DNA from 2 places in the Rhodococcus sp. NFXS4 genome. Region 1 is predicted to be linked to the other one. Evidence: riboswitches for the same ligand, from Rfam matches in the RefSeq annotation. Region 1 holds a riboswitch; the other holds the start of a gene.

Region 1 (15,568 bases):
TGCCGAGTTCGCGGATGATCTCGACCGACTCGGCGAGCCGCGCGATCGTGGTGGGCTTCCCACCCAGAGTGCGCACCGCGGAGTCGCCGCGGCCGATCCCGCACACGGTGCGGTTGCCGTACATCTCGTTGAGCGTGGCGAACGTCGACGCCGTCACCGTGACGTCACGCGTCGACGGGTTGGTCACCATCGGTCCGACGACCACCGTGCGGGTGCTCGCGAGAATCTGACTGTGGATGACGTAGGGCTCCTGCCACAGCAGGTGCGAATCGAAGGTCCACACGTGGGAGAAGCCGTGCGTCTCGGCGATGCGAGCGAGTTCGACCACCCGCGAACTGGGTGGAGTGCACTGCAGCACTACTCCGAAGTCCATCCCTCACACCAGATTCTGAGACAGTTCGCGGCGCACGAAACGGCCGTGCCCGGCGCGGCCCAGGTACTCGCCGCGGTCGACGACGACGGTTCCGCGGGAGATCACCGTGTCGACGTGGCCGTCCACGGTCATGCCCTCGTAGGCCGAGTAGTCCATTCTCATGTGGTGTGTCTCGACTCCGATGGTGGTGCGGCCGTTCGGGTCGTAGACCACCAGATCCGCGTCGGCACCGGGCGACACGATGCCCTTGCGCGGGTACATCCCGAACATGCGTGCCGGCGTCGTGCAGCACACCTCGACCCACTTCTCGAGCGTGATCTTCCCCGACACCACACCCTGATACATCAGGTCCATCCGATGCTCGACCGACCCGATTCCGTTGGGGATCTTGGAGAAGTCGCCGATACCCATCTCCTTCTGGTCCTTCATGCAGAAGGGACAGTGATCCGTGCCGACCGTCGAGACGTCGCCCGTGCGGAGGTACCGCCACAGCTCGTCCTGGTGCCCCTCTGCACGGGACCGGAGCGGGGTCGAGCACACCCACTTCGCACCCTCGAAGCCCGGCGCACCGAGTTGCTCCTCGAGCGAGAGGTACAGATACTGCGGACACGTCTCTGCGAAGACGTTCTGCCCCTTGCCTCGTGCCGTCGCGATCTGCTCGAGCGCCTGTTTCGCCGACACGTGGACCACGAACAGCGGCGCTCCCGTCACGTCGGCCAGCATGATCGCGCGATGCGTCGCTTCCTCCTCGAGCTGCCACGGCCGGGACGTGCCGTGGAAGTACGGCGCCGTGTCACCGCGTGCGATCGACTGCTCGACCAGGACGTCGATGGCGATGCCGTTCTCCGCGTGCATCATCAGCAGCGCGCCGGTCTCGGCGGCAGTCTGCATCGCCCGCAGGATCTTCCCGTCGTCCGAGTAGAAGACGCCGGGATAGGCCATGAACAACTTGAAGCTGGTGACACCTTCGGAGACCAACTCGCTCATGGCCTTCAACGAGTCGCTGTCGACGTCTCCGATGATCTGATGGAAGCCGTAGTCGACGGCGCACGAACCGGCAGCCTTGTCGTGCCACGTGGCGAGGGTGTCCTGCACGCGCATCCCGGGGTTCTGGATGGCGAAGTCGACGATCGTGGTGGTTCCGCCCCACGCGGCAGCGCGCGTCCCCGTCTCGAACGAGTCGGAGGCGAAGGTGCCGCCGAACGGCATCTCCATGTGGGTGTGGCCGTCGACCCCTCCGGGGATCACGTACTTCCCGGTCGCGTCGACGACGACGTCGCTCGACGACGCGAGGTCGGCGCCCAGAAGCGTCGAACCCGGTTGCAGCACTGCGACGATCGTCTCACCGTCGATCAGGACGTCCAGGGGCTGCGACCCCGTCGGCGAGACGACGATGCCCCCGTGGACGAACGTGGTCGTCACGGTGTCACCAGGGGACCGTAGGCGTCGGGTCTGCGATCGCGGTAGAAAGCCCACCGATCGCGGACGGTCGCGATGAGCGACAGGTCCAGATCGCGGACGATCACTTCGGCCGCGCTGTCCGAGGCGACCTCGCCGACGAACTTCCCCTCGGGATCGACGAAGTAGCTCGTACCGTAGAAGTCGTTGTCGCCCAACTCCTCGACTCCCACTCGGTTGATCGCGCCGATGTAGTACTCGTTGGCCACGGCCGACGCCGGTTGCTCGAGCTTCCACAGGTAGTTCGACAGGCCTCGCGAGGTGGCGGACGGATTGAACACGATCTCCGCACCGGCCAGTCCGAGTGCGCGCCAGCCCTCCGGGAAATGGCGGTCGTAACAGATGTAGACCCCCACCTTGCCGACGGCGGTGTCGAACACGGGCCAGCCCAGGTTGCCGGGGCGGAAGTAGAACTTCTCCCAGAAGCCGTTCAGGTGCGGAATGTGGTGCTTGCGGTACTTGCCCAGGTACGTGCCGTCCGCGTCCACCACGGCAGCGGTGTTGTACAGAATGCCTGCCTGTTCCTTCTCGTAGACCGGCAGCACCATCACCATGCCGAGTTCCTTCGCGAGGGACTGGAAACGCTCGACGGTGGGTCCGGGAACCGATTCGGCGTAGTCGTAGAAGGACGCGTCCTGCACCTGGCAGAAATAGGGGCCGTAGAACAGTTCCTGAAAACAGATCACCTGCGCGCCCTGCTCGGCTGCCTGGCGGGCGTACTCCTCGTGGGCCTGGATCATCGATTCCTTGTCGCCGGTCCAGGTGGTCTGAACCAGTGCTGCTCGAACGACAGTCATGACATGACACCTCCGCGTCGGCCCCGTACCGGTGATCCTGCACCCGATCGGCCGGGTCGTCCACCGGTGGAATTCAGCCGTTCGCCACCTCGGGAGGCAGGGAGTCGAGCATGTCCACCGACGAGCCGTTCCAGCGATAACGGACCAGCGCCGGTCCGCCGGACACCTCCGCGGTCGCTTCTCCGTCCCTGAGCCATCGGTACGACACCGTCACTGTGTCGTCCAGCTGCGCATACGGATCGATGTCGGTGAACGCGTACGGACGGGCGGTCGCCGTTCCGAGGTATGCGCCGTCGTGGAAGAACAGGACCGTCGTGGGACTCGAACCGGTGGCACCGTCGGGGACGGCCACCGCCCAGGCCAGCGTGGCGCACGGATCGCCCTGGCTGTACAGGCTCCAGGCGCTGCCGGAGAAGGTGGGCAGAGAGTCGATCGCGGAGGCGACCACCGAGTCGTCCAGGCACGGATCGGCAGGAGTCTGCCTGTTGCCGTCCACCACCTCCTGCGGCAGGTCGTCCAGCATCACCACGGACGATCCGTTCCAGGTGTAGCGGACGAACCCGGGTCCGCCGGACTGCTGCGAGGTGGACTCACCCTCCCGGAGCCACCCGTACGACACCGTGACCGTGTCGTCGGTCTGCGAGGCGACGTCGGTGAACGAGTACGGCAACGCGGTGGCGGTGCCGAGGTAGGTGTCGTCGTGGAAGAACAGCACCGTCCACGGACTCGACCCCGTACCCCCGTCGAGCGCGGCGAGCGCCCACGAGAGCGTCGCGCAGGGATCGCCCTGGCGAACGAGCCGCCACCCGTTACCGAAGAACTGGGGCAGCGATTCGATGCCCGCCGCCACGACGGAGTCCTCCACACACGCGGTCGACGGTTCCGGCGCGGCCGACGACGCGGGTTCCGTACCCACCGCTGTCGAGGTCGTGGTGGTGCTCGGAGGAGGTGGCGCCGCGGAGCCCTGGCCGGAGTCGGAGCACCCGCTCGCGAACAGCACGGTGACGGCCAGGGTCGCGAGAAGTGTTCGTCTCATGATCTGTCCATCCGAGCGAACAGACCGATCGTTACGTCGTCGACGAATTCGTCATCGATCCGTGACCCGAAAGAATAGGAAACATCATTGTTGTAGAAAGGGTGACCATATCTAGGTCAGCCTGACCTTGCTGGTGGAGACGCTTTTCGCGTATTACCGTCATCGTCATGACTTCCCTCGAAATGCCCCGCGTCAGTGAGTGCAGTGTCAGCGCCTGTTCGTACAACCACGACGGATGCCACGCCTTCGCCATCAATGTCGGAGGCTCGAACGGAACGGCCGATTGCGGCACGTTCATTCCCTTGAGCACCAAGGGCGGTCTCGACACCGTCTCCACCCAGGTCGGTGCGTGCCAGCGCGTCGACTGCTCGTTCAACGACAACCTCGAGTGCAGCGCGGCAGCAGTCCGCATCGGCGCCGGCGAGTCGTCGGACACCGCGAACTGCCTCACCTACAGCAAGGCCTGACTAACCTCAGCTGAAGCCGAGCACCTTCTCGCCCCAGATCTCGCGCAGCTCACGGTCCGGATCCTCGACCAGAGCATCACGCCCGTCGATGACGAGAGTGCGACGGCGCTCGTCGTAGGGCGCCCAGTGCTTCGACCCGTCCAGCGCAGCAGGAACCCCGTGCCACGCGAACGCCACCCAGCGTCGCTGCATTCGCCGGGAGACCTGCTGCGCTGCCTTGCGCCCACCCAGCCAGAAGGTCGGGTCCCGGTCGAAGGTCCCGAAATTGCCGAAGACGTACGGCAACTCGGTGGCGTGACCGGCGCCGATACGCGCCGCGCGCAGCACGGGTGTCGCGTGATCGAAACGGTAGACGAACGTCGGCGCTCGTCGGCAATGGGCCTCCGCGATCCACAGGCTCGGCATCCGGAACCCTGCGTCGCGCGAGAGCGCCAGCGCGCCCGCACTCTTCGGCAGATCCGGGTACGCGGAGAGGATGTCGGCGATACGAGCCGGTGAGAGGTCGGGATGGTCGACGGCGATCGCCTCGAACATCGTGCTCACCGTGTCCGAGGTGACGGGCATCAACGGCGACTTCATCAGGCGGAACACCGATGCCTCGTCGTGATTCGACCCGATGATGAGCGGGACGTCGTGCGAGAAGCCCTTCTGGAACGCGGCCACCGGATACCGCGGCACCACGTCACCGTCGACGACGGGTGCGAATCCCAATGTGCCGGGCACTTTCTCGGGAATCTCGTAGACCAGCTTCTCGGCCGCCTCGACGAGCCTCTCCACCGGCATCGCCCGCAGCTCCTCCGCACGCTCCGCGGGCAGATCGACGAGTTCGAGGAACCGCTGCGCGACGGTGCGCGCGCGTTCCGGGCCGTACACCGACGTGGCCGGGGAACTCTGGGCGATCGCCTTGTGGAACAGACCCTCCGCGTGCGGTGACGTCATGAGAGTGGTCACCGACGCGCCACCGGACGACTCACCGAAGACGGTGACGTTGGTCGGGTCGCCGCCGAACGCGGCGATGCAGTCGCGCACCCACGTGAGCGCCGCGATCTGGTCGCGGAGCCCGAGATTGGTCTCGAAGACGCTGCCGTCGGTGTCGAACGACGACAGGTCCAACCACCCCAGCGCGCCCACCCGGTAGTTGACGGTCACGACCACCACCTCACCGAGGCGGGACAGGTTGCGCCCGTTGTAGATCCGTTGCGCAGATGATCCCAGGACGTAGGCGCCGCCGTGGATCCACACCATCACCGGACGGGAGATGCCGTCCGGTGTCGGGGCCCAGACGTTGAGCGTCAGGCAGTCCTCGTCCATCGGGATGGACGAGTCCATGGGAATCGGGCCGTCACGGCCCTGCGGTGCCATCGCACCGAAGGTCCTGCCGTCGCGGACCCCGTCCCACGGCTCCGGTGGGCGTGGTGCGCGGAATCGGTGCTCCGCCACGGGTGGCGCCGCGAACGGGATGCCCTTCCAACTGACCACGTCGCCGTGCCCGTAGCCGCGGATCTCACCGTCGCGCGACGAGACGACATGGCTGCTCTCGGTTGCCCCCACGAGGACCGACGTTACAGGGAGTGCGGGGATCGGACCCCGATGGTCGTCACGCTGTCACCAGTCGACCGAGCGCGAACAGGGCCGCTGGAGAGTAGCCGAGGACGAGCGGTGCCAGACCGTCCACGACCAACCACGTCGACGAGCCCGACCCCGCGCTGTCGACACCGTGTTCCAGGGTGAGCCCGGCACTCGGAGCGCCGATCCACGCGCGCCACGACCACACCCGTGCGGCCTCGTCCACGGAGTGGACCTCGAAGGACACCCGCACGCCGAGGGGTCCGCGCACCGTGCCGGTCGTGCCGGCGGCGAGACGGTCGGTGGACGCGTCGACCCCCATGATCTGCGGTGCCCACGTCGACCAGAGCGACAGGTCCATGTACCGCTCCCACGCGACGTCGGCGGAGGCGTCGCCGGTGCGTCGCAGAGTCTTCTTCATGACCGGCGGGATTCACCGTTCCGGCGCTGCTCAAACTGCCGTCAGGTCGCCGCTCCACAGCGGTCGCGCCGGGCGTAGGGTCCGAACCAAGCGAAACTCCTCCGCCATCGACCGGCGCGGCCGGTGGCCGACATGTAGGTGGACAAGGATGACCACACAGGCATCGGCCAATCACACGGCCAAAGTCATCGGCGTGACCATTGCGGCCGCCGTCGGCGGCTTCCTCTTCGGTTTCGACAGTTCCGTCATCAACGGCGCCGTCGACTCCATCCAGGGCAGATTCGCCCTCGGCGAGTTCCTCACCGGCTTCACCGTCGCGATCGCCCTGCTCGGGTGCGCGGCGGGCGCCTGGTTCGCCGGCGGACTGGCCGACCGGTGGGGACGCAAGAAGGTGATGCTGCTCGGGTCCGCGCTCTTCATCATCTCGTCGGTCGGCTCGGGTCTGGCCTTCAGCGTTCCCGACCTGATGCTGTGGCGTGTGCTCGGCGGTCTCGGCATCGGCATCGCGTCGGTGATCGCCCCCGCGTACATCGCGGAGATTTCGCCGGCCCGGATGCGCGGCAGCCTCGCGTCGCTGCAGCAGCTGGCCATCACCATCGGCATCTTCGCCGCACTGCTCTCGGACGCCGTGCTGGCGGATCGTGCGGACGGTGCGTCCAACGACCTGTGGCTCGGCCTCGAGGCCTGGCGATGGATGTTCATCGTCGGCGTGATCCCGGCCGTCGTCTACGGCGTCCTCGCGTTGCTCATCCCCGAGTCGCCGCGTTACCTCGTGGGCAAGCACCTCGACGAGGAGGCCGCGCAGATTCTCGCGAACATCACCGGCGAGAAGCACCCCAACGAGCGCATCCACGAGATCCGCCTGACTCTGCGCAAGGAGCAGCGCTCGTCGTTCGCCGACATCCGCGGTCCGCGCTTCGGTCTGCAGCCGCTGGTGTGGGTCGGCATCATCATGGCCGTCCTGCAGCAGTTCGTCGGTATCAACGCGATCTTCTACTACTCCACCACACTGTGGAAGTCGGTGGGCTTCACCGAGAGTCAGTCCTTCACCACGTCGGTCATCACCTCCGTGATCAACGTGGCCATGACGTTCGTGGCCATTCTCTTCGTCGACCGGGTGGGTCGGCGCAACCTGCTCATGGCCGGCTCCATCGGTATGTTCGTCGGTCTCCTCATGGCGGCGATCGCGTTCTCCCAGCAGATCGGCACCGGCGACGAGGTCTCCCTGCCCGATCCCTGGGGCGTCGTGGCGCTGATCGGCGCAAACCTGTTCGTGATCTTCTTCGCGTCGACGTGGGGACCGATCATGTGGGTCCTGCTCGGCGAGATGTTCCCGAACCGTATGCGCGCCATGGCTCTCGGCATCGGTACGGCCGCGAACTGGGTGGCCAACTTCGTCATCTCGCTGCTGTTCCCGTCGCTCACCGAGATGGTCGGACTCTCCATCGTCTACGGCGGCTTCGCACTCTTCGCCGCCCTGTCGTTCTTCTTCGTGAAGTCCAAGATCCCCGAGACGAAGGGCATGGAACTGGAGGACATGAAGTAGCCGCACGACCGCCGGTGCTATGGTCGGCGAGTTCTGACACGGGGTGCTTCGCGTCGCGAGGCTGAGACCACACCCGAGAACCTGATGCAGGTAATTCTGACGAAGGGATGTCACGGCCATGACGCCGTACGACCATGCGGTCGACGCTGCCTCCACCACGGATGCAGCCGACCTCACACGCTTCACCGACCTCCTCTGGGACCGCACGGCAGGCCTGCGGGCCCGGATCGGCGATCTCGAGTTCCTCACCCGACTCGGCGACGGCACCCTGCCGATCACGTCGTTCCGGACGTACATCGAGCAGGACGGCCTCTACCTCGAGGGATACGCGAAGGCCTTGGCCCTCCTGTCCTCGCGCGCCGTCGATCCGGAGGCCGGAGCGTTCTGGGCCACGTCGGCGGCCACGGCCGCGACGGTCGAGAAGTCGTTGCACACCAGCCTTCTCGCCGACGTCGCACTCGGCGGTCCGTCGGAGACGCCGGTCGAGCACAGCCAGGCGTGCCTCGGGTACGTCTCGTTCCTCACGGCGACGGCGGCGACCGACTCCTACGCCGTCGGAGCCGCGGCCGCGCTCCCCTGTTTCTGGATCTACGCCGAGGTCGGCCGCGGACTCGCGGCCTCGGCCCGCGCCGTGCTCGACGCCGATCCGCACCACCCGTACGCCCGGTGGGTGACGACGTACGACGCCGAGGACTTCCAGACCTCCGCCGCGCGCGCCCGCGAGCTCGTCGACGCGGCTGCCGAGGTGGCCGGCCCGGCCGAACGACAGCGGATGAGTGACGCGTTCGTCGTGGCGATGCGCTACGAACTGCTGTTCTGGGACACCGCCCTGAACACCGTGCCCTGGCCTGCTTCGGGGTCGGACGCATGAGGGCGCGGCACACGAGGGTCGAGCGCGTCGCGGCTCTGCTCACCGTGTCGCTCGTCGCCGCCGCGGGTCTCGCGGGCTGCGCCACGTCCGATGCCTCCGACGCGAACACGATCCGCTTCGCGCTCGACTGGACACCCAACACGAACCACACGGGCCTGTTCGTCGCCCAACAGGAGGGCTACTTCGCGGACGCCGGACTTAACGTCGAGATCCTGCCGTACAACTCGACGTCCCCCGACACGCTGATCGACTCCGGTAACGCCGAGTTCGGGATCAGCTTCCACAGCTCCGCCACCTACGCCCGCGCCGCCGGTGCGAAGGTGACCTCGGTGATGGCGCCGCTGCAGCACTGGGCCACCGGCATCGGCGTCCGCGCCGACCGGCAGGACCTCCGGAGCCCCCGCGACCTGGACGGGCGGACCTACGCCGGGTTCGGCGATGCGGGCGAGGAGGCCACCCTCCGCAAGGTGATCGAGAATGACGGTGGCACCGGCGATTTCGAGACCGTGGTGCTCGGGACGTCCGCGTACGAGGCGGTCTACTCCGGTACCGCGGACTTCACCGTCTCCTACTTCGCGTGGGAGGGTCTCGAGGCCGAGCGGGCCGGAACCCCGATGACGTACTTCGACTACACCGACTTCGGCTTCCCCGACTCGTACGCGATCGTCGTCGACGGCGGTGACGAGTGGATGGCCGAGCACCCCGAACAGGCGCGACAGTTCGTGCAGGCCTTGCAGAAGGGTTACCAGAAGGCCGCCGACGATCCCGACGCGGGCGCGCGCGATCTGATCGACGCCAACCCGGGAGCATTTCCCGACGAGGACCTGGTCGTCGAGAGTCAGCGCATGCTGGCGGAGGACTACATGCTCGACGAGAACGGCCGCGTCGGGACGCAGACCCTGGAGCGATGGTCCGGGTACTCGAAGTTCCTGTTCGACGCCGGTGTCCTGGCCGGGCCCGACGGCGCACCGCTGACCACCGAGCCCGACTGGTCGACCTACTTCACCGATGAGTACCTCGATCAGGGCTGAGCGCGGCGGACAGGTGGGGCGGTACGCGCCGGCGCTGCTGCTCGCGGCGGGCCTCGTGGCGGCCTGGCAGGTGTGCGTGGTCGTCAGCGGCATCTCGCCGCGCGTACTCCCCTCCCCCGCCCGCGTGGTCGATCAGGGCTGGACGAACCGTGCCGTCATCGCGGGTCACGCATCGTCCACCATTCAGGTCACTCTGCTCGGTTTCGCCGTCTCCCTGACGATCTCGTGGATCATCGCCACGGCCGTGGACTTCTCGCCGTGGCTGCGCCGCGCCATCGTTCCCTTGCTCGTGGTGTCGCAGACACTGCCGGTCATCGCCGTCGCTCCCCTGATGATCATCTGGTTCGGATTCGGCATCCTCCCCAAGCTCCTGGTGATCGCGCTGGTGACGTTCTTCCCGATGACCCTCGGCCTGATCGAGGGATTCGCCTCCGCGGACAAGGAGTCCGACGCACTGCTGCGCAGCATGGGAGCGTCACGGCGACAACAGTTCCGGTACGTCCGGCTCCCGTCCGCGCTGCCGCGCTTCTTCACCGCGCTCCGCATCGGGATCACCTACGCCGTCGTCGGTGCCGTCTTCTCCGAGTACGTCGGCGCCACGTCGGGTCTGGGCATCTACATGGCGCAGCAGAAGAACGCGTTCCGCACGGATCTCGTGCTGGCCGCGGTCGTGGTCACGGCGGTGTGCAGCATCGCACTCTTCCTCCTCACGTTCGTGGCCGAGCGGCTTCTCGCGCCGTGGGCGCTCGCGGCGAAGGAGGAAACGCGATGACGGATCCTGTTCTGGAGCTGACCTCGGTGCGCAAGTCCTACCCGGGGACACCGGTACTGGACGGGATCGACCTCGCCGTCGAGGGAGGACAGTTCGTGTCGATCGTCGGCCCGAGCGGCTGCGGCAAGAGCACGCTGTTCACCCTCCTCGCCGGTCTCGACGACGCGGACAGCGGCACCGTGGTGACACCGCGCTGCGCGTACATGCCGCAAAAGGATCTGTTGTTCCCGTGGCGTTCGGTTCTCGCGAACACCGCACTCGGGCTGGAGGTGCAGGGGGTTCCGAGGGCGCAGGCGCGGAGCCGGGCCCGCGACCTGTTCCCGGTCTTCGGCCTCGACGGCTTCGAGAACGCACGCCCCTCGTCGCTGTCCGGCGGGATGCGGCAGCGGGCTGCACTGCTCCGGACCGTCGTGCAGGGACGCGACGTCCTGCTGCTGGACGAGCCGTTCGGCGCTCTTGACTCGCTGACCAGGACGGCCATGCAGGACTGGTTGCAGGAGGTGTGGCAGCGGTACCGCTGGACGGTCCTGATGATCACCCACGACATCCGGGAGGCGGTGCAGGTGTCGGACCGGGTCGTCGTGCTGTCGCCGCGGCCCGCGCGGGTGGTCGCCGACGTGAGCATCGATCTGCCGCGGCCGCGACGCGCCGAGACCGCCACCACGCGGGAGTTCGCGACCTACGAACGCGCACTGCTGGACGCCCTCGGAAGCACGGGCCCTCGTCCCGGCGCGGGCGAGTAGGTTCGGTCCATGGCAGACACAGACGACACCCGCGTGGAGCACCATCCCGATCGTCAGCGTTTCGAGATCCTCGTCGGTGAGGAGGTCGCCGGCTACGCCGAGTATCGGCAGACCGATCCGACGGTCCGGGACTTCGACCACACCGTGACGCTTCCCGAGTTCCGCGGCCGCGGACTCGCGGCCGTCCTGGTGCGTCACGCACTCGACGACACACGCGCCGCGGGGCTGAAGATCGTCCCGTCGTGCTCCTACGTGCACCACTTCGTCGAGACGCACGAGGAGTACGCCGATCTGACCGTGTGAGCCGGGACTCGCGACACCGTGTCGGTGGGCCGCGTTACGGTCGCCCCATGAACGACCTGAACAGTGTCGACCTCTCGCCCGAGGCCGCCTGGAGCCGGTTCCGCACCCTGCTCGCCGATCACCTCGACGGGATGCCGGCGGGACACTCTCTGGTGCTCGCGTGCCCGCACGCCGACTCCGATCCGGTTCCGCCGTGCCTGCAGTTCTACGGATGGGACGACGAGACGGTCCGGTGCGAGGTGCTGGCGGACGAGTACCTCGCCGAGCATCGCCGGTGGACGTCCGAGGGGCGCGCACTGCTGGAGCAGTTCGGGTTCGCGCCGCCGCCGTCGCTCCCGCACACCGCTCGCCGCGACGACGAGCCGGTGAACTGGTTCGTCGATCGCCCGCGGCGCTACGCCGACCAACTCGCCGACGCCGCTGTCCGCGTCCTGCACTCGGTGTGGGGTGTCCCGCATCCGTCGTTCCTCGAGCTGGACGGTGACCTGTGCGGCCCCTTGATCGAGGACCGGTTCGGCGCGTCGTCCACGGACCCCGAGGACGCGCCGCCGTCCGACCCTGTCCCGTTCGACCCGCTGCGGCCGGTCCGCACGTCCGGTCCCGAGGCCCGTCTCGAGATCATCGAGCAGACGCTCCTGCACATCCTCGGGTTCGTGCCGCACCCCGACGAGGACGGCGACTACCCGTTCCGTCTCGGGCCGGCCTGGCTCTACCTGTGCCCCACCCCGGAGGCACCGTTCGTACAGATCCTCGCGCCGCTCGCGGCCGGCGTCACCGACGAGGCGCGAGCACTGTCGGTCGTCAACGACGTCAATCGCCGGTGGCCGCACGTCAAAGTGCTGCTGGACGAGGATCGCATCGTCGCCACCATCGACGTCACGGTGGTGCCGTTCGTCCCGCAGCACGTGGCCGACATGCTGGCCGTCATGGAGAAGTTCGCCGGCGAGGCCGCCGAGCATCTCCGGGCCGGGCTCGGGGCGCGGCCCTACCTCGACGCGTTCGGTGAACCGACGCCCGAGTACGACGCGGGTGACGGGACGGACGAGCACGGCGGTCCGGCGATTCCCGAGGCACTGCGCGCGATCGCCGAGGCAGTGTGGGAGCGCGGCGCCGACATCGACGTCGAGGAGGTGCTGAACGCGTGCGGACACGATCGCACGCGCGTCGTCCGCTTCCTGGACGTGGCGCGCGAGTGCGAGCTCTCCGCCCTCGATCGCACGCTCGACGACACCGATCCGCGAGTCGCCGCGTCGGCCGGTCTCGATGCGCGGGTCTGGCGCACCACCTCCGCGATCCTCACCTCCGCGCACCGGCGTCTGGCCGCCGACCGCGTCGACGGACCGACGCGGTCGTCCGGCTCCCAGCTCGACCTGTTCGGGACCGACCTCGCCGGCGGAACCGGTGACAGCCTCTTCGACTGACGAGAAGGGTGCTGCCGATAGCCTTCGATGTGTGGTGACCACTCCGCGCTACGGCGGCGACAGCCTGTCCGATCTTCTGCCGTCGGTGCTCGGCGCACTCGGCGTCCCCGGTGAGTCCGACACCGTCGGGCTGGGGTTGTCCGGGGTCCGGCGGGTCTGCGTACTGCTGGTCGACGGCCTCGGAGCTCGACAGTTGGCGGCGCACGCCTCGGCAGCGCCGACACTCTCCTCGCTCACCGAGCGGGTCGTCACCGCCACGTTCCCGTCCACCACCGCGACGTCGTTGGCGTCACTGGGCACCGGACGCACGCCCGGTGAGCACGGCATCGTCGGCTACCTCACCGCCGTGCCCGGCTTCGACCGTCCGATGAATCCGCTGCACTGGCGTCTGCACGGTCAGGGACCCCGCGTCGATCTGCTCGCCGAGCTCGTTCCTGAACAGTTCCAACCTCGCGACACCGTGTTCGAGCGCGCCGCGGCGGACGGGGTGTCCGTCACTCGCATCGCGCCGTCCTACCAGCGCGAGTCCGGGCTCACCCGCGCCGTGCTGCGCGGCGGGGACTTCTCCGCGTCGGTGTCCGCGGGCGACCTCGTCGCCGAGACCTCGCGCGCGCTGCGGCGCGGCCGGCGGTCCCTCGTCTACTCGTACTGGTCCGAACTCGACCTCACCGGCCACGTGCGCGGGCCGGACTCCGACGCGTGGCGCCACGAGCTGACTCAGGTCGACACCATCGTCGCCGGCATCCTCGGCGAGTTGCCCTCCAACGCAGCGCTGATCGTCACCGCCGATCACGGGATGGTGCAGATCGGCACCCGCGTGGACATCGACGCGACGCCCGCGCTCACCGCCGACGTCCGGATGATCTGCGGCGAACCCCGCGCGCGCCACGTCTTCGCCGACGCCGGCGCCGCTGCCACGGTGCTCGATGCCTGGCGGGAGACCCTGGGTCCGGACCACCTGGTGGTGGGCCGCGACGATGCGGTCTCCCGGGGCTGGTTCGGGCCGTCGGTGCGCCCCGACGTCGCGGCGTGCATCGGTGACGTCCTGGCTCTGGCTCTCGGCGACGGCGCCCTGATCCGCCGCGGGGCCGAACCGAACCAGTCGGCGCTGCCCGGCCATCACGGCTCCCTGACCGACGTCGAGATGACCGTTCCTCTCCTCGTGGCACGGGGCTGACACGCCAAGAATCGCCCTGATTCCAACGCTTCGCGGGGCGCCGCGACGGTCCTACGGTGGGACGAGTGACCCTCGACAACTTTTCTCTCGCCCTGCACTGGTTCCTTCCCACCTACGGCGACAGCAGGGCGATCGTCGGCGGCGGACACGGCACGCGAGTCGGCGCCGCAGGCGGAGATCGTCGCGCGAGCATCGGGTACCTGTCGTCCATCGGCCGCGCGGCCGAGGATTTCGGCTTCACCGGTGCACTCACCCCGGCCGGCGCGTGGTGCGAGGACGCGTGGCTCACCACGGCGATGCTCGCCCGCGAGACCGAGAAGCTCGCATTCCTCATCGCCTTCCGACCGGGTCTGATCAGCCCGACCCTCGCGGCGCAGATGTCGGCGACGTTCAGCAACCATGCGCCCGGCCGACTCCTGCTCAACGTCGTCACCGGGGGCGAGGCTCACGAGCAGCGTCAGTACGGCGATCACCTGTCCAAGGACGAGCGGTACGCCCGCACGGACGAGTTCCTCACCATCGTCCGCGGCCTCTGGCGCGGCGAGTCGGTGACGCACCAGGGCACGCACATCCAGGTCGAGGACGCGTCGCTGCCGTTCCTCCCCGACCCCACGCCTCCGCTGTACTTCGGCGGCTCCTCTCCCGCTGCGGGCCCGGTGGCGGCGGACCACTCCGACGTCTATCTCACGTGGGGTGAGCCGACCACGGCCGTCGCGAAGAAGATCGAGTGGATCCGCGGACTCGCGGCCGAGCGCGGACGCACCGTGCGCTTCGGCATCCGCCTGCATGTGATCACCCGCGACACGTCCGAGGAGGCCTGGAAGCAGGCTGGCGCGCTCGTCGAGGCGCTCGGCGAGGACGCCGTCGCGACGGCGCAGTCCAACCTGGCGCGGAGCGAGTCGGTGGGCCAGCGCGCGATGCTCGCCCTGCACGAGGAGAGCCGCAGGACCGGGTCCTGGAAGGACCCGCGCGCACTCGAGATCTCCCCCAACCTGTGGGCTGGTGTCGGCCTGGTGCGCGGCGGAGCCGGAACGGCCCTCGTCGGGAGCCACACCGAGGTGGCCGATCGCATCGCGGAGTACGCGGCCGTCGGCATCGACGAGTTCGTTCTCTCCGGTTATCCACATCTCGAGGAGCTGTACTGGTTCGGCGAGGGTGTCATTCCCCAGCTGCGCAGCCGCGGACTGTTCTCCGGCGGCGCCGCGGCACGCGCCACCGGCCACACCCCGTTCCTCCCCGCCCGATGACCACCGAACCCGCCCCGAGGACGCTGCCGCCGGTGCTCGACGACGATGCTGCGCTGGCCGTCGCCGCCGCGCTCGGGGCGAAGATCGCCCCGTCCGCGATCGAACGTGACCGCGATCGACGGCTGCCCGGCCCGGAACTGGACCTGCTGTCCGCGTCGGGACTGCTGGGCATCACCGTGCCCGCGGAGTTCGGCGGCAGGCCGGTCTCGGCGCGCACCCTCGCCTCGGTGTTCCTCTCGCTCGCTCGCGGGGACGCCAGCATCGCGCAGATACCGCAGAGCCACATGACCTTCCTCGACGCGCTGCGGCGACAGGGATCGACGGAGCAACAGCGACGCT
Region 2 (15,568 bases), 760 kb from region 1:
ACTCGGCCGAACCGGGTGACCCGGGGCGGCGCGGGACGACACCCGTCAGATCTCGAAGCCGAGTCGACGCGCAGCGCGTGCCTTCTGCCGGCTCGCGCGCAGACGTCGCAGGCGCTTCACGAGCATCGGGTCCGCGGCCAGCGCCTCCGGCTTGTCCACCAGGGCGTTGAGCACCTGGTAGTAGCGGGTCGCCGACATGTCGAACAGTTCCTTGATCGCTTCTTCCTTCGCGCCGGCGTACTTCCACCATTGGCGCTCGAACGAGAGAATGTCGTGTTCCCGGCGGGAGAGTCCGTCACTCGGCTCGTCGGCCCCGTCGGCTCGCCCGTGACTTCGCGCTGCAGCGCTGTCCATCTCACTCCTGTCGTCTGTGCCGCCCTCGGCATCGCGTCTCGCGAGCTCTGCCGTCGACCTCGGGCTGTGCCGTGTGAACCCGGCCGTGACCGTGTTCTCGCGCGTCCCCCGGACCCGAAGAGGTCCGCGCACGGCGGTGAATCACATCCGTGTCGTTCGCCGCCAATCTAACCACGGACCGGGCTCCGGGATGCGGCGACACCGCGGCGCGTCTCGGCCCGGCCGACCGGACCAGAAATCGTCCACCGGGCGGGCAGTATCCTTCTGGACCATGGCAATTCTCCCCATCCGTATCGTCGGTGACCCGGTGCTGCACACCCCCACCCAGCAGGTCACGGCGTCGCCCGCGGAACTCGAGACGTTGATCGCGGACATGTACGACACGCTCGAGGCCGCCAAGGGTGTCGGACTGGCCGCCAACCAGGTGGGTGAACCGCTCCGACTGTTCATCTACGACTGCCCCGACCACAGCGAGGACGGCACGGTGACGCGCCGCCGCGGCGAGGTGATCAACCCGGTTCTCGAGACGTCGGAGATTCCCGAGACGATGCCCGATCCGGACGACGACGACGAGGGGTGCCTCTCGGTTCCCGGCGAGCAGCACCCGACGGGTCGGGCCGAGTGGGCGCGTGTCACCGGAACCGATGCGAAGGGTGAGCCCGTCGACATCGAGGGGCACGGTTTCTTCGCGCGCATGCTGCAGCACGAGGTGGGCCACCTCGACGGTTTCCTCTACGTCGACGTGCTGGTCGGACGCAACGCGCGGGCGGCGAAGAAGGCCATCAAGAAGAACGGGTGGGGCGTACCCGGGCTGAGCTGGATCCCCGGCACCGTCGCGGATCCGTTCGGCCACGACGACGACGAGTGACTCGGGACGCCCCGGTTCCGGGCTCGCGGGTGGTGCTGCGGTACCGCCTGCCGGACGGGTCGACCCCGCCGTTCACCGACGTGATCGGCGTCCTCGCGGCGTCCGGCACCGCGGTGACCGTGCAGCCGGAGTCCGGCGACCCGGTGACCGTGCCGGCCGAGCGCATCGTCGCACTCAAGGCGTTGGCACCTCGGCCCGTCCGCAATTCGGAGATCCGCGGTCTCGAGAGTGCGGCGGCCGATGCGTGGCCGGGCCTCGAGCAGGAGTGGATCGGTGGATGGCTGCTCCGCGCCGGCGCCGGCGTGACCCGACGAGGCAATTCGGCGAGCCCCCTGCGTCCCGACGCGTCCGCCGTCGACCTGCCGGCCGTCGCCGCCTGGTACCGCGACCGGGACCTGCAACCCTCGCTGTCGTTGCCGGACCGACTTCTCGGGGCGCCGGCGGGATGGAGCCTGTCGGCCGAGGCACTGGTGCTGACGCTGCCGATCCCGTCGTCGACCGGGCCGGACACGGACACGGACACCGAGCGCATCGCCGCGCCCGACGACCGATGGCTGGCGCACCATCCCCGCTACCGGCATCGTCCGGACCTCCTCACCGCGGTCCACGACGGTGTCGTGACCTTTCTCCGACGAGGCGACACCGCGGTCGCCCGCGCTGCCGTCACCGCATCGCCGACCGGACGACGCTGGGTCGGCATCACCGCGGTGGCCACTCGACCCGACGAGCGTCGGCGCGGTCACGGGTCCGCGGTGTGTGCCGAAGCGATGCGGTGGGGTGCCGACCACGGCGCGACGCACGCCTACGTCCAGGTCGAGGTGGACAACGACGAGGCGCGATCGCTGTACGAGCGCCTCGGCTTCACGGAGCATCATCGCTACCGCTACGCGAGCCCGGAGGGTGTCACCGCCCCGGGCTAGGGTCGCTCACCGTGCGCCTGGCTACCTGGAACGTGAACTCCGTCCGCTCGCGAGTCGACCGCATCGTCGACTGGCTCGAGCGCTCCGACGTCGACGTTCTCGCGATTCAAGAGACGAAGTGCAAGGACGATCAGTTCCCGTACCAGCGTTTCACCGACATCGGGTACCAGGTCGCGCACGTGGGCACGAGTCAGTGGAACGGTGTCGCCATCGCGTCACGCGTCGGGCTCGACGACGTGCAGATCGGGTTCGAGAACCAGCCGGGGTTCAGCAAGGACCCGGAGGTCCCGCCCGCCGACGAGGCCCGGGCCATCGGCGCGACCTGCGGGGGCGTACGCGTCTGGAGCCTGTACGTCCCCAACGGACGGTCCCTCGAGGACCCGCACTACCGCTACAAGCTCGACTGGCTCGCGACCCTGCGCGACGACGCCCGGTCGTGGCTCGCCGCCGATCCGCAGGCACGCATCGCGTTGGTCGGTGACTGGAACGTGGCCCCCACCGACGACGACGTCTGGGACCCGGCGCTGTTCGAGGGCCGCACGCACACCTCGGGACCGGAGCGCGACGCGTTCCGAGCCATCGTCGACGAAGGATTCGCGGACGTGGTGCGACCGTTCACCCCCGGCCCCGGTGTCTACACCTACTGGGACTACACGCAGCTGCGTTTCCCGCGCCGCGAAGGGCTCCGCATCGACTTCGTACTGGCCTCACCCGCACTCGCGGCGCAGGTCACCGACGCCTCGATCGATCGTCAGGAGCGTAAGGGGAAGGGCGCCAGCGACCACGCGCCGGTCGTCGTCGAGCTGGGCGGGGACGCCGCGGTGACCGAGCCGGCCGGGGCCTGATCGGCCACCATGTCGAGGTACTCGATGTTCGCGCCGATGAATCGACGCACGTAGGAACACTGGGGCCAGATCGACAGGTCACCGATACGCAGGATGTCGAGGGCGCCGCGCACGAGGACCGCTGCCCACCCGTGGTCGCCGAATTCCTCCTTGACGACGGTGTGCTGGAGCACGACCGTGTCGCTGTCGGGGGCGACCTCGTACGCGAGGATGCCGACGAGCGCATCGCCGACGGTCAGGACGAAGCGCGAGTTGCTCGGATCGTCCGACACGAGACTGGTGTCCATGACAACAGTTCATCACCGATGTTGTGACGGATGGTGTTCCTGTGACTGTTGATGCGCAATCGCGACGAAGTCGTCACGGTGTCGAGATCAGTCGGCGGTCACCATGTCGCGGTACTCGGGGTTCTCGGCGACGAAGCGCTGCACGTAGGTGCAGACCGGCTTCACCTTCCAGCCGTAGCCGCGAGCAGCGTCGAGGGAGTTGCGGACCATGATGGCGGCGAGGCCGCGATGCCCGAAGTCCTCGGTGATGACGGCGTGCATGAAGCTGACGACGGGCTGACGACGCGCACCGCGTCCGACGGAGTCGACGGGGAAGTACCCGACGATCCCGACGAGGTCACCGTTGAGCCGGAGCTCGAACCGGTTCTGGTGCGGGTTGTCTGTCACATCGGTGACGGGCGCATCCGACAGCATCATTCTTCTCCTGGCGGCCGTGGGGCTCACCCGGTTCCTGTGCGAACCCGGGCGCGGGGCGGGACACGAGCAGCCTCGTCGCCGCGGTCGTGTGCATCACATGGGTGCATGTGACGTAGACCACTATTGCACAGGATTCGCGTCTTCGCCGGGGGAGCGGGTGAATATGTGGCGAACTCACGGGAAAAGCGCTCGAGTACAGTTCGGCGTGTGACAACGCTGCCCCTGGCACCTTCCGGGACGACGCCACTGCGCGTCCTCACCATCGCCGGCACCGACTCCGGCGGCGGCGCCGGAATCCAGGCCGACTCGCGCACCATCGCTCTGTGCGGACTGCATGCCTGCGTCGCGGTCGCCGCCGTGACGGTGCAGAACACGGTGGGAGTCAGCGGTTTTCACGAGATCCCACCCGCCGTGGTGGCCGACCAGGTGCGAACGGTGGTGTCGGACATCGGCATCGGCGCGGCCAAGACCGGCATGCTGGCGTCCACCGCCATCATCGAGGCCGTCACCGACGTGTGCACCGAGGTCGGGATCGGCCGCGGTGGCTCGGTACCGCTCGTCGTGGACCCGGTCTCGGCGTCGATGCACGGCGATTCCCTCCTGCACGCCGATGCTCTGGATGCGCTGCGCACCAGACTCATTCCCCTCGCCACGATCGTCACGCCCAACCTCGACGAGGTCCGACTGCTCACCGGCATCGACGTCGAGGACGAGGTGACGGCGCGACGGGCCGCCGAGGCACTGCACGCGCTCGGCGCCCAGTGGGCCGTCGTCAAGGGTGGGCACCTGCGGACCTCGTCGTCGAGCACCGATCTGCTTTTCGACGGTGAACGGATGCTCGAGTTCACGAACCCTCGTATCGACACGGGCAACGATCACGGCGGCGGCGACACCCTCGCCGCAGCGCTGGCGTGCGCCCTCGCCCACGGCTACGCGGTGCCGGACGCGTTCGAGTTCGCGAAGGAGTGGGTCACGAAGTCGCTCGAGGCCGCGTACGACCTCGGCCACGGTCACGGCCCGGTCTCACCGCTCTGGCGACTGCACCAGTCGGCTGATGCGTAGATCCTCGGGCACACCGGTCAGCTTCGGCGAGAACAACCCGCGCCGGTAGGGCTTGGTGGCCAGCCCGACGGTGTCCAGCACCTCGGGTGACACCAGATCCAGCGCGGCGTTCGAGATCATGACGTTGCCGTCGGCACCGGTCTGCATGACGCGAGCGGCCACGGTGACGTCGACGCCGAGCCAGTCCGATCCCACGGCGCGCGGACAGCCGGTGTGGATGCCGACGCGCATCCGTGGGGTGTAGCCGTTCACGTCGACACGGGCCAGAGCAGTCTGCGCCTCGAAGACGGCCCGCACCGCGTTGTCCGCGCTCGGGAAGACGGCCATCAGCCCGTCTCCCAGGCGTTTGACGATGTGACCGCCGCGATCGAGCATCGGCCGCTCGACCGCACGGGCCACCTGCTTGAGCAGCACCAGAGTGGTGGCGTCACCGGCGGACAGCGACCACGTGGAGAAGCCGACGAGATCGGTGAAGACGATGGTGACCTCGCGCTCGCCCCGCCCGCGACCCGCGCGTTCGAGCACCGCCTGCCACACCTGCAGCGCACCCAGCGAGAGTTCCTTCGAGGCGCCGGGAGCGTCGCCCTGCAGCCGGTCGGTGACCCGCGCGACCATGCGCGCGGCTCCGGGTCCGGCCGTCGAGAGCGGATCGCCGAACGACGGATCACCGGGCAGCACTCCGCGTACGCGGCGGACCAGTTCGACGACCCGCGGCGTCCGGTTGACGGTGCGGGCAGCGTCGGCGGCCCGACGGGCGGCGTCACCTGCGCTGATCTTCACCGCTCGACCTTATCTTGTCGTTACTCCGAGTGACAGTAAACGTCACTCGGCCTGACGGGCAGCGTCTCGATCGGCACCCACGGGGACGCCGTTCGGGCCCGTCACCGACTCGGCGTACGTGCCGATGCCGTAGGCGACGGCCTTCGAGTTGATGCCGAGAGCCTCCCGGTCGACGTTCTCGAGCGTGTCCTCGGCGGTGTGGTAGTTCGGGTCGAAGGGCTCGTTCGCCGTCCCGCCCCAGCGCGCGGCCTGCTCCTCGGTCTTCACGTCGTCGGCGCCGCTGAAGACACCGCCCGAGGGGATGCCGACCTCGATGAAGGGGCCGTAGTCCGAGCGCCCGTCGAAGTCGGTGCCGTCGGCGTCCTGCGTCGTGAGCTGCTCCTCGAAGACTCGCTCGATCGCGTCCGAGCCGGTGGGGCCGGCGGGCTCGCCGACCTGATCCGAGTCGTCTCCGTCGTAGACGAGGTAGCCGGCGTTGTTCGACCCGACCATGTCGAAGTTCAGGTAGAGCGCGATCGCGGCCTTGTCCTCGTCGGACAGTCCCTCGACGTACTTCGTGGATCCGACCAGACCGAGTTCCTCCGCGCCCCAGAACCCGAACCGCACGGCGTTGGTCACATCCGGCGAGCCACCCATCTGCAGAGCGGACTCGAGCACGGCGGCGGTACCGGTTCCGTTGTCGTTGATGCCCGGGCCCTCGGGGACCGAGTCGAGATGCGCTCCCGCCATGACGACGTTCTCGGTGGATCCCGTCGTGGTCTGCGCGAGAATGTTGCGGCTGGTCGTGGTCTCGGTCTCCGCGGCGAGCGTGATCTGCGCGGTGGTCGGGGCCGCGGCCAGAGCGGCACCGTCCTCACGGCTGACACCCACCGACGGGATGCGGGCATCCTCCTTCGCGCCGAGCGTGCCGGCGTCGAGCGGACCGTCCTCGTTGTTGGACACGATGATCGCGGCGGCGCCGCGATCGGCGGCGATCTGCCCCTTCTGCGCGAAAGAGCACACCCCGCGCGGGACCAGAGCGACAGCGCCGGTCAGCGTGAGGCCGTCGTAGTCGGTGGCCTCGCAGCCGGGTGAGTCGTCGGCAGGTGCTGCCACGATCGGACCGGAGACCCCACCGGCGGGCGTGGCCGGTGAGTACGTGAACGCGCTCACCGGCACGTCGCGGTCGGCAGCGCGCAGCGCCACCGAGTCGAGGGTGTAGCTGTCGAACGAGAACTCGGGCGTCTCGACGTCGAAGCCCGCGTCCCGCAGTGTGTCGGCCACGTAGTCGACGCTGGCGTCGTATCCGGCGGTGCCGGCGGCGCGATTCCCGTCGTGCGCGTCGGCGATGTCGGAGAGCTCCTGCAGGTGGCTCACCACCGCGTCGAGGGTGACGGCCTCGGACAGCGAGGAACCCGTGACCGGTGCGGCCACGGGTTCCTCGGACGGGGTGGCTCCTTCACCGGACGAGCCGGAGGAGCAGGACGACAGCGCGAGCACTCCCGCCGCACAGATCGCGATGGACAGGGTCGATCGTGTCGTCCGCATGAACGTCACCCTAACGAAAGAGCGGTCACGCGTCTCGCTTGTTCACCACCACCACTGCGGCGCCGAAGACGACGGCGACGAAGGCCGCGAAGTAGGCCAGGCTGCCCCACGGTCCCCAGTGGTACTCCACTCCACCGGGCGAACCGAGGAAGTTGTTCGCGTTCATGAACGGGAGGAAGGGCATGATGTCGCGCCCGATGCTGCCGAACAGGTTGAACAGCGACTCGATCAACAGCGGCCACAGGAGCAGCAGTGCGATCGCGGCGGCCGACTGTCGCAGCAGCGCACCGACTCCCACGGCGAGGACGACGCACAGGAAGGCGTAGATCGGGACACCGTAGATGGCACGCCACGCGTCCGAACCCTCGAGCACGAGTGCGGCGCCCGCATCGGGACCGGCCGTGGCCTTCGCGATGTAGAACGCGCCCAGCGTGAGCACCAGGGACAACACCGCACCGAAGACGCCGATGAGCAGCGCCTTCACGCCGAGTACCGAGGCACGGCTGGGGATGGCCTGGAACGTGGTCCGGATGATGCCGAAGCGATACTCGCTGGTGATCGACAGCGCCGCGAGAATCATGAGCACGAGAACGCCGAACCCGCTGACGCCGGCGACGGCGTCCGCGAGGGTCGGCAGGTACGGCTCGAAGCCGGGGTCGTTTCCGGCGGCGATGTCGTTCTGCACGGTGGTGACCGTCGACTTGGCCGTGATGCCGATGACGGCACCGATGCCCAGCCCGAGCGCCACGATGATGACGGTGCACCACCACGGCGACTTCGTCGAGGTGAGTTTGATTCGTTCCGCTGCAAGCACACTCATCGCAGTGCCCCTCCCATCGCGTTGTTGTCGGTACCGGCGCCGTGGTACTGCACGTCGTCACCGGTGAGTTTCATGAACGCGTCCTCGAGCGAACCGTGCTGGGACGCCAGCTCGTGCAGGACGATGTTGTGGCGCGCGGCGATCTCGCCGATCGCCTCCGTGGTGGACTCGGCCACCACGAGAGTCGGATGCACCTGATCGAGGCTGCTGGGCTCCTTGACCGTCAGACCTGCCGACGTGAGCGCGCTGCGCAGGGCGTCGAGCTGGGGGCTGCGGACGCGGACCGACGCCTCCGAGGCGCGGTCGACGAACTCCTGCACGGACGAGTCCGAGATGAGCCGACCGCGGCCGATGACGATCAGTTGTTCTGCGGTGAGCGCCATCTCGGAGAGCAGGTGCGAGGACACCAGCACGGTCCGCCCCTCGGCGGCGAGGCGCTGCATGAACTTGCGGATCCAGACGATGCCCTCGGGATCGAGTCCGTTGACCGGCTCGTCGAACATCAGGACCTTCGGGTCACCGAGCAACGCACCGGCCAGACCGAGTCGCTGCGACATGCCGAGGGAGAACCCGCCGGCCTTCTGCTTGGCCACCTCGGACAGACCGACGAGGCGGAGCACCTCGTCGACGCGGGACGAGGCGATGCCGTTGGAGGCCGCCATCCACTGCAGGTGAGCGCGCGCGGATCTGTTGGGGTGCACCCACTTCGCGTCGAGCAGAGCGCCGACGGTGCGAATGGGATTCTTCAGCTCACGGTAGGGCCGACCCTCGATGAGTGCCGTTCCGGACGTGGGCTGATCGAGCCCGAGGATCATCCGCATCGTGGTGGACTTGCCGGCACCGTTGGGGCCGAGGAAGCCCGTCACGATACCCGGGCGCACCGTGAAGGAGAGATCGTCCACGGCTTTCTTCGCGCCGAACTGTTTGGTCAAACCTGTCACTTCGATCATGTGCATCAGGATGCCCGAGCAGGACCACCGACCACATCGCTCCCGGGTCTCGACCCGGGTCATCCGAAGGGATGACGCGACCCTGAGCCGCCCCCGGGGTGGTCAGTCGACGTCGGGCGAGGACGCCTGCGCCCAGAACCGTTTCGGGATCCGGCCCGCCAGCGCCGCCGATCGTCCGCCGCGCACCGCATCGGCCATGGCGGAGGCCATCATTCGCGGATCACGAGCGCGTGTGACCGCGGTGGCGAGCAGCACCGCCGAGCACCCCAGCTCCATGGCGAGTGCCGCGTCGCTCGCCGTGCCGATGCCGGCGTCGAGCACCACGGGAACCCCTGCGGCCGAGGTGATCATCTCGATGTTGTGCGGATTCGCGATGCCCAGCCCCGTCCCGATGGGCGATCCGAGCGGCATGACCGCGGCGCACCCCACGTCCTCGAGGCGACGCGCGAGCACCGGATCGTCGGTGGTGTAGGGCAACACGACGAAATCGTCGTCGACGAGTTGCTCCGCGGCGCGCACCAGCTCGATGGCGTCGGGCAGGAGGGTCCGCTCGTCCGCGATCACCTCGAGTTTGATCCAGTCGGTCTCCAGCGCCTCTCGTGCCAACTGCGCGGTGAGCACGGCCTCGGCGGCGCCGCGACATCCCGCCGTGTTGGGCAGCAGGGCGATGCCGAGGCGCGTGAGGAGATCGAGCACCCCGGTGCCGCCCGAGGCGTCGACGCGGCGCAGAGCGACGGTGGTGAGTTCCGTCCCCGATGCGACGAGGGCCTCCTCCAGCACCGCGAGGTTGGCCGCGCCCCCGGTCCCCATGATCAGGCGAGAGGTGAAGGTACGGTCGGCGATGGTCAGCTGATCAGCCACCCTGCACCGCCGTCAGCACCTCGATGGTCCAGCCGCGGCCCACGTCCTCGCCCCACCGCGAGCGCGGCAGCACGATTCCGTCCACCGCCACGGCGATGCCCTTCTCGGGAAGACCCAGCTGGGTCAGCATGTCCTGCACCGTCGTGCCGGGCTCGAGGTCGTGATCCGCACCGTTGACGGTGACACCCACTGCGGTCATGTTCGTCTCCTACCGTGCCCGAGTCCGCGTGAGACTCGAAAACCGTTCGGGGAGAGCGCATGCCGCTTCCGTCAACGGCTCGCCCTCCAGTTCTGCCACCACGGCGTCCGCCGTGACGGGCGCGAGCAGCACCCCGTTGCGACCGTGGCCGGCGGCGACGATCACGCGGTCGTCCCACCGCCCGACCACGGGGATGTTGTCGGGGCTCCCCGGCCGCAGGCCCGCCGCCGTCTCCGCCAACTCGTAGTCACCGACGGCCGGGAACACGGCCTCGGCGTCCGCGAGGAGGTCGCGGACGCCGGCGACGGTCACGGCGGTGTCGTCACCGTGCTCGTACTGCGTCGCACCGACCACCAGACCGTCGCCACGGGGGACGAGGTACACCGCGCGACCGTTGACGCTCGCGCGGACGGTACGCGACGGCGCACTCGCCGAGCCGGGTCGCGCACGCAGGCGCAGGATCTCGCCCTTCACCGGCCGCACCGGGACGTCCGGCAGCAGACGGGACGTCGACCACCCCGCGGCGACCACCACACGATCGGTGGTGAGCGCGTCGAGGTCGGTGACGGGAGCACGCTCGATCCGCACTCCCCGGTCGCGGACCGCGGACTCCAACGCGAGCACCAACGCGCGGTTGTCCACCGACAACTCCCCCGGCGCCGACAGGCCCAGACGAACGCGCGGCGAGAGTGACGGCTCCAGGGTGCGCACCTCGCTGCGCGAGAGGATCTCGAGATCGTGGCCCTGCGCACCCACCCAGTCGGCGACAGTGCGCAGGTCCGCAGCGTCGGCCGAGTCGAACGCGACGGTCAACGATCCACTCGACACGACGACGCCCCGACCCTCCAGGTCCGCGCGCAGCACCGGATCGTGCCACCGCCGCAGCGACGCGGAACCGAGTGCCAGGAGTGCGTGTTCGCCGGGCCAGCCCTCGGACAGCGGCGCGAGCATGCCGCCCGCCACCCAGCTGGCGGCGCCGTCGCCGACAGCGCGTGCACCGAACGTCGGGTCGTGCAGGGTGACGGACCATCCCGCCGCCGCGGCGGCGCGGGCGCAGAACAGGCCGATCACCCCGCCGCCCACGACGGAGACGGATCGCTGCATGAAACTCACTTCCTCCGCCGGCATGACCCGGGTCAGGTGGTTACGGTCTGGGCGGCCTCGCCCACTCTCAGCCCCGTCCGGGACTCCCGTGTTCGTTCCCCTTCACCCTAACCGGCTGATGACCCGACCGGCCTCCGGCCTTCCCGCCACCACCCGACCGGCCTCCGGCCTTCCCGCCACCACCCGACCGGCCTCCGGCCTTCCCGCCACCACCCGACCGGCCTCCGGCCTTCCCGTAGTACTGGGTGGTACTACATTCACACTCGTGACGACTTCGAGGACCACCGCCCGCGAGCGGCTCGCCACCGCTCGTCTGTACCTCTGCACCGACGCCCGCCGAGACACCGGCGACCTGGCCAAGTTCGTGGACGCGGCGCTGTCCGGGGGCGTCGACATCGTGCAGCTCCGCGACAAGGGGTCGGCGGGCGAGAAGAAGTACGGCGCCATCGAGGCGAAGGACGAGCTCGCCGCTCTCGCGGTCATCTCCGCCGCGTGCCGCCGTCACGGCGCGCTGATGGCCGTCAACGATCGTGCCGATCTGGCGCTCGCCTCGGGCGCCGACGTGCTGCACCTCGGCCAGAACGATCTGCCGGTGCACTACGCGCGCCGCATCGTGGGCCCGGACGTCGTCATCGGGCGCTCCACGCAGAACCGGGCACAGGCCACGCTCGCCGACATCGAGGACGGCGTCGACTACTTCGCCACGGGACCGGTGTGGGCGACTCCCACCAAGCCGAACCGTTCGGCCGCGGGCCTGGACGTCGTGCGTGAGGTCGCCGAATCGCATCCCACCCGGCCGTGGTTCGTCATCGGCGGGGTCGAGGAGAACAACGTCGCGCAGGCGCTCGAGGCGGGCGCGTCCCGCATCGCGGTGGTGCGGGCGATCACGCAGGCTCGCGACCCCGAGGCGGCGGCCCGTCGACTGCTCGATCTGCTGCCGTCGGTCTGACCGTCAGAGTCCGTCCGGCGACAGGACGGTGACGTCGGCGGGAACCGCCGAGCGCACCGCGTCGTCGGCCGTCACGACGACGACGCGCAGGTCGGTGTCGTTCCGGACCGCCGCGAGCGCCGCGTCCACGTTCTCGGCCCGCACGGTGTCGACGATCCACCCGAAGCTGCCGACGGCGAGTCGTACGGTGCGCGCCGGGAGGTCGTCGGGGGCGTCGGCGGCCAGGACGGCTCGGACGGGCACGGTGCGCAGCGACGGCCAACTCTCGGCGAAGGCGGGGTGCAGCGGCAGCGAGTCCACCTCGTGCTCCGCGACCCAGCGCAGTTCGGTGCTCTCACCGTTGGGAACCGTGTCGAGTTCGCGCTCCGCGTCGGCGATCACAGTGGTGTAGGACCACCCCGAGTCCTCGATCTTGGTGACGTGCTCGTCCCGCACGGTCAGCAGGTCGTCGGTGATGCCCGCCTCCTCGCCGGCCTCGCGTACGGCCGCGTGGACGGCGCTCTCGTGACTGTCCCTGGCACCACCGGGCAGCGCCCACGTCCCGCCCTGATGACTCCAAGCCGCACGGTGCTGCAGCAACACCACGGAGCCCGCCGACCCGGTCGGAGCCCGCAACAGCAGACCGGCCGCGCCGTGTCGTCCCCAGTGCCGGCTCCCGTCGCTGCTGAAGACCCAGCCGTCCCCGTCACCGCGCATGGTTCACCGTCCGCATTCCCCCACCTTATTGCTCCTCGCGTTGCCTGTGCTCGGACCACGGTGGGCCTATGCTCGAATCCGGACATGAGGGCGACCGATCGCGCGGGAAGGGGTCGAGGTGTCACAGCAGACGAGTGCGCTGACTCTGCGCGCGCCCGTCGACACCCGCTCCGAACGGTCGGAGTTCCTCCGTTCCACTCCCGTCCGGCTGTTGGCGGTGGGTCTACTGGTGGTCGCGACGCTCGTGACCACCGCTCTCGTGACGACGCTGTCGGTGTCGGACCGCCAGCGCACCCTCGAACTGCTGCTCGCGCGCACCGAGCCGCTGTCCGATGCGGCGCAGAACCTGTACGTGCAGCTGTCGGTCGCGGACGCGACGGCGGCGACGGCCTTCCTCTCGGGCGGTCTGGAACCCGGCGACGTCCGTGGTCGGTACACGGACTCGCTCGGAGCGGCGGCGGGCGAGGTGGTCCGCGCGTCCACCGGACTCGCGAGCGACGACGCGACGTCGCGGCAACTGCTGGCGACGATCTCCACGAACCTGCCGCTGTACGCCGGCATCATCGAGACCGCGCGGACGAACAACCGCGTCGGCAATCCGGTGGGTTCCGCGTATCTGGCCGAGGCGTCGACCCTCATGCAGAACACGATCCTGCCGTGGGCCGAGGAACTGCACGCGGAGAAGTCCGGTGACGTGTCGGATGCGCAGCGCCAGTTCGCGACACCACCCTGGTCGGCGTTCGTCGTGCTGGGCATCACCGTGCTCGTGCTCGTCGGCGCGCAGATGTTCCTGAGCCGGAAGACCAAGCGCACCGTCAACGTCGGTTTCGCGGGTGCCACGGTGGGCGTCGTACTGCTGCTCGGCTGGATGCTCGTCGCGGGGCTCATCTCCTCGACCGCCACCGACCGCGCTCTGGTGCGCGGCGCGGAGCCCCTGGACCTGCTCACCACCAGCCGGATCCTCGCCCAGCAGGCACGCGCCGATGAGACCATCGGCATGACGCGGCGCGGCGGCTTCGCCGACTACGAGAAGTCGTACTCCGACGCGGTGTCCGGCCTCGCCGACACCCTCGGCACACTCGCGCACGACGACGACACGCACAGTCCCCGGATGGACGACGCCCGTGCGCTGGTGTCGCTCTGGACCAGCTCGCACGACCGGATGAACGCGTCGCTGGACGTCGGCGACTTCGACACTGCCGTCACCATCGCCACCGGAACGGCTGCCGGCGACTCCAGCGACGTGTTCGGTCGGCTCGACTCGGCTCTCGTCGAGGAGATCGAGGCGTCCCGCGCGTCCCTGCGAGACGACGTCCAGCGTGCGTCGGGCGTGCTGGCCGGCCTCACCGTGGGCACCGGCATCGTGTGCGGCCTGGCCGTGCTCGCCGTCGTGGGCGGTATGTGGTCGCGTATCCGGGAGTACCTGTGATGCGCCGCGCGGCCGTGATCGCCGCCGCGCTCATCCTCGTCCTGACCGGCTGCGCGGACACCACGCCGGTGCCGGAGGCGCCGGACCGCGCCACTGTCGCCGAACCGCTGCCCGACGGGGCCACCGGCGTCACCCCGGGCGCACCGATGCCACCGGCGGAGGACTGCGGCGACCCCCGTGCGAGCCTGCGGCCCAACTACGCCGCGCCCGACGGCGCACCCGTACCCGCTCCGAACGTCGACGCGATCCGCGCCCGCGGGCGCCTCGTCGTCGGGCTGGACACCGGCAGCAACCTGTTCAGCTTCCGCGATCCCGTGAGCGGTGAGATCGTCGGCTTCGACGTCGACATCGCCCGCGAGGTCGCCCGCGATCTGTTCGGGGACCCGGACCGGCTGGAGTACCGCATCCTCGCGTCCGCCGAGCGGATCGACGCCCTGGCCGAGGGCGAGGTCGACATCGTCGTCAAGACCATGACCATCACGTGTGCCCGGCGCGAACGGGTGACCTTCTCCACCGTGTACTACCAGGCGGATCAACGGGTTCTGGCCGTCAAGGGCTCGGGCATCACGGGTGTCGGTGACCTCGGCGGTCGGCGCGTGTGCGCCGCGGCGGGCACCACGTCGTTGCTGCGCATCCAGCGTCTGCAGCCCAGTGCCCAGATCGTCAGCGTGCCCAGCTGGGCGGACTGTCTCGTGGTGCTGCAGCAGGGCGGTGTCGACGCCGTCAGCACCGACGACGCGATCCTCGCCGGACTCGCCGCCCAGGATCCGTACCTGGAGATCGTCGGGTTCTCCATCGCCGCGGAGCCGTACGGGATCGGCGTGACGCTGGGTCACGACGACCTCGTGCGCGTCGTCAACAGGACGCTCGAACGCATTCGCGGCGACGGCACCTGGAACCGCATCTACACCCAGTGGTTGTCCGTCCTCGGCCCGTCTCCCGGCGCGCCCTTTCCCGTCTACAACGGCTGATCATGAGTACCGAACCCGATCTCGAGGCGACCCGGGCCTCGTTGCGCGACGAGGATCCCGACGCCACCCGCGCCGCCCTGCGCGAGCAGGACTCCGACGCGACGAGGGCCTCGGTGCGCCCCGAGGAGAACGATGCGACGCGGGCCGCGCTGCGCGAGGACACCACGGGGCGCACCTCCCGGCCGAGCCGCCGCGTACGAACCGGAAAGCGTCGTCGCCTCGGTGGTGGGCTGGTGGAACTGCCGCGCATTCCCGAGGTCGATCCCGCGACCGCTGTCATGTCGGACCCCCGCGTCCCGGAGAGCAAGCGGTTCTGCTGGAAGTGCAACGCCCCCGTCGGGCGGAGCGTCGACGGCCGGCCCGCCCATCCGTCGGGTGACTGCGACAGGTGCGGAACGCATTTCGACTTCTCCCCGCTGCTCGAACCCGGTGAGATGGTGGCCGGGCAGTACGAGGTGCAGGGGTGTATCGCGCACGGCGGACTCGGGTGGATCTACCTCGCCATCGATCGCAACGTCAGCGATCGCTG

Evidence for each region. Region 1 has a riboswitch for thiamine pyrophosphate ahead of J4E04_RS05645 (TenA family protein). Riboswitches for the same ligand answer to the same signal wherever they lie in the genome.
Region 2: linked by a shared signal. The riboswitch ahead of thiO (glycine oxidase ThiO) and the one ahead of J4E04_RS05645 (TenA family protein) in region 1 are both predicted to bind thiamine pyrophosphate.

What each region holds. Positions count from the first base shown of each region.
Region 1 is NZ_CP192221.1:1,219,389-1,234,956, reverse strand. Features, by position in the region: gene J4E04_RS05685 (TIGR03842 family LLM class F420-dependent oxidoreductase) at 1-373, opposite strand, end outside; gene hydA (dihydropyrimidinase) at 377-1,795, opposite strand; gene J4E04_RS05675 (nitrilase-related carbon-nitrogen hydrolase) at 1,792-2,628, opposite strand; gene J4E04_RS05670 (LppP/LprE family lipoprotein) at 2,702-3,664, opposite strand; gene J4E04_RS05665 (DUF1540 domain-containing protein) at 3,832-4,131, shown strand; gene J4E04_RS05660 (carboxylesterase/lipase family protein) at 4,138-5,682, opposite strand; gene J4E04_RS05655 (SRPBCC family protein) at 5,729-6,118, opposite strand; gene J4E04_RS05650 (sugar porter family MFS transporter) at 6,267-7,664, shown strand; TPP riboswitch at 7,694-7,789, shown strand; gene J4E04_RS05645 (TenA family protein) at 7,783-8,535, shown strand; gene J4E04_RS05640 (ABC transporter substrate-binding protein) at 8,532-9,566, shown strand; gene J4E04_RS05635 (ABC transporter permease) at 9,544-10,338, shown strand; gene J4E04_RS05630 (ABC transporter ATP-binding protein) at 10,335-11,081, shown strand; gene J4E04_RS05625 (GNAT family N-acetyltransferase) at 11,091-11,384, shown strand; gene J4E04_RS05620 (TY-Chap domain-containing protein) at 11,432-12,805, shown strand; gene J4E04_RS05615 (alkaline phosphatase family protein) at 12,837-13,982, shown strand; gene J4E04_RS05610 (LLM class flavin-dependent oxidoreductase) at 14,048-15,229, shown strand; gene J4E04_RS05605 (SfnB family sulfur acquisition oxidoreductase) at 15,226-15,568, shown strand, end outside.
Region 2 is NZ_CP192221.1:461,407-476,974, reverse strand. Features, by position in the region: gene napA (nucleoid-associated protein NapA) at 46-354, opposite strand; gene J4E04_RS02235 (peptide deformylase) at 626-1,222, shown strand; gene J4E04_RS02230 (N-acetylglutamate synthase, CG3035 family) at 1,219-2,142, shown strand; gene J4E04_RS02225 (exodeoxyribonuclease III) at 2,154-2,987, shown strand; gene J4E04_RS02220 (GNAT family N-acetyltransferase) at 2,894-3,274, opposite strand; gene J4E04_RS02215 (GNAT family N-acetyltransferase) at 3,362-3,688, opposite strand; gene thiD (bifunctional hydroxymethylpyrimidine kinase/phosphomethylpyrimidine kinase) at 3,899-4,753, shown strand; gene J4E04_RS02205 (adenylate/guanylate cyclase domain-containing protein) at 4,715-5,533, opposite strand; gene J4E04_RS02200 (M28 family peptidase) at 5,576-7,060, opposite strand; gene J4E04_RS02195 (ABC transporter permease) at 7,086-7,880, opposite strand; gene J4E04_RS02190 (ABC transporter ATP-binding protein) at 7,877-8,830, opposite strand; gene J4E04_RS02185 (thiazole synthase) at 8,933-9,691, opposite strand; gene thiS (sulfur carrier protein ThiS) at 9,684-9,890, opposite strand; gene thiO (glycine oxidase ThiO) at 9,900-10,994, opposite strand; TPP riboswitch at 10,987-11,094, opposite strand; gene thiE (thiamine phosphate synthase) at 11,260-11,943, shown strand; gene J4E04_RS02165 (NUDIX hydrolase) at 11,947-12,639, opposite strand; gene J4E04_RS02160 (GlnX family signal transduction membrane protein) at 12,758-14,068, shown strand; gene J4E04_RS02155 (glutamate ABC transporter substrate-binding protein) at 14,068-15,039, shown strand; gene J4E04_RS02150 (serine/threonine-protein kinase) at 15,042-15,568, shown strand, end outside.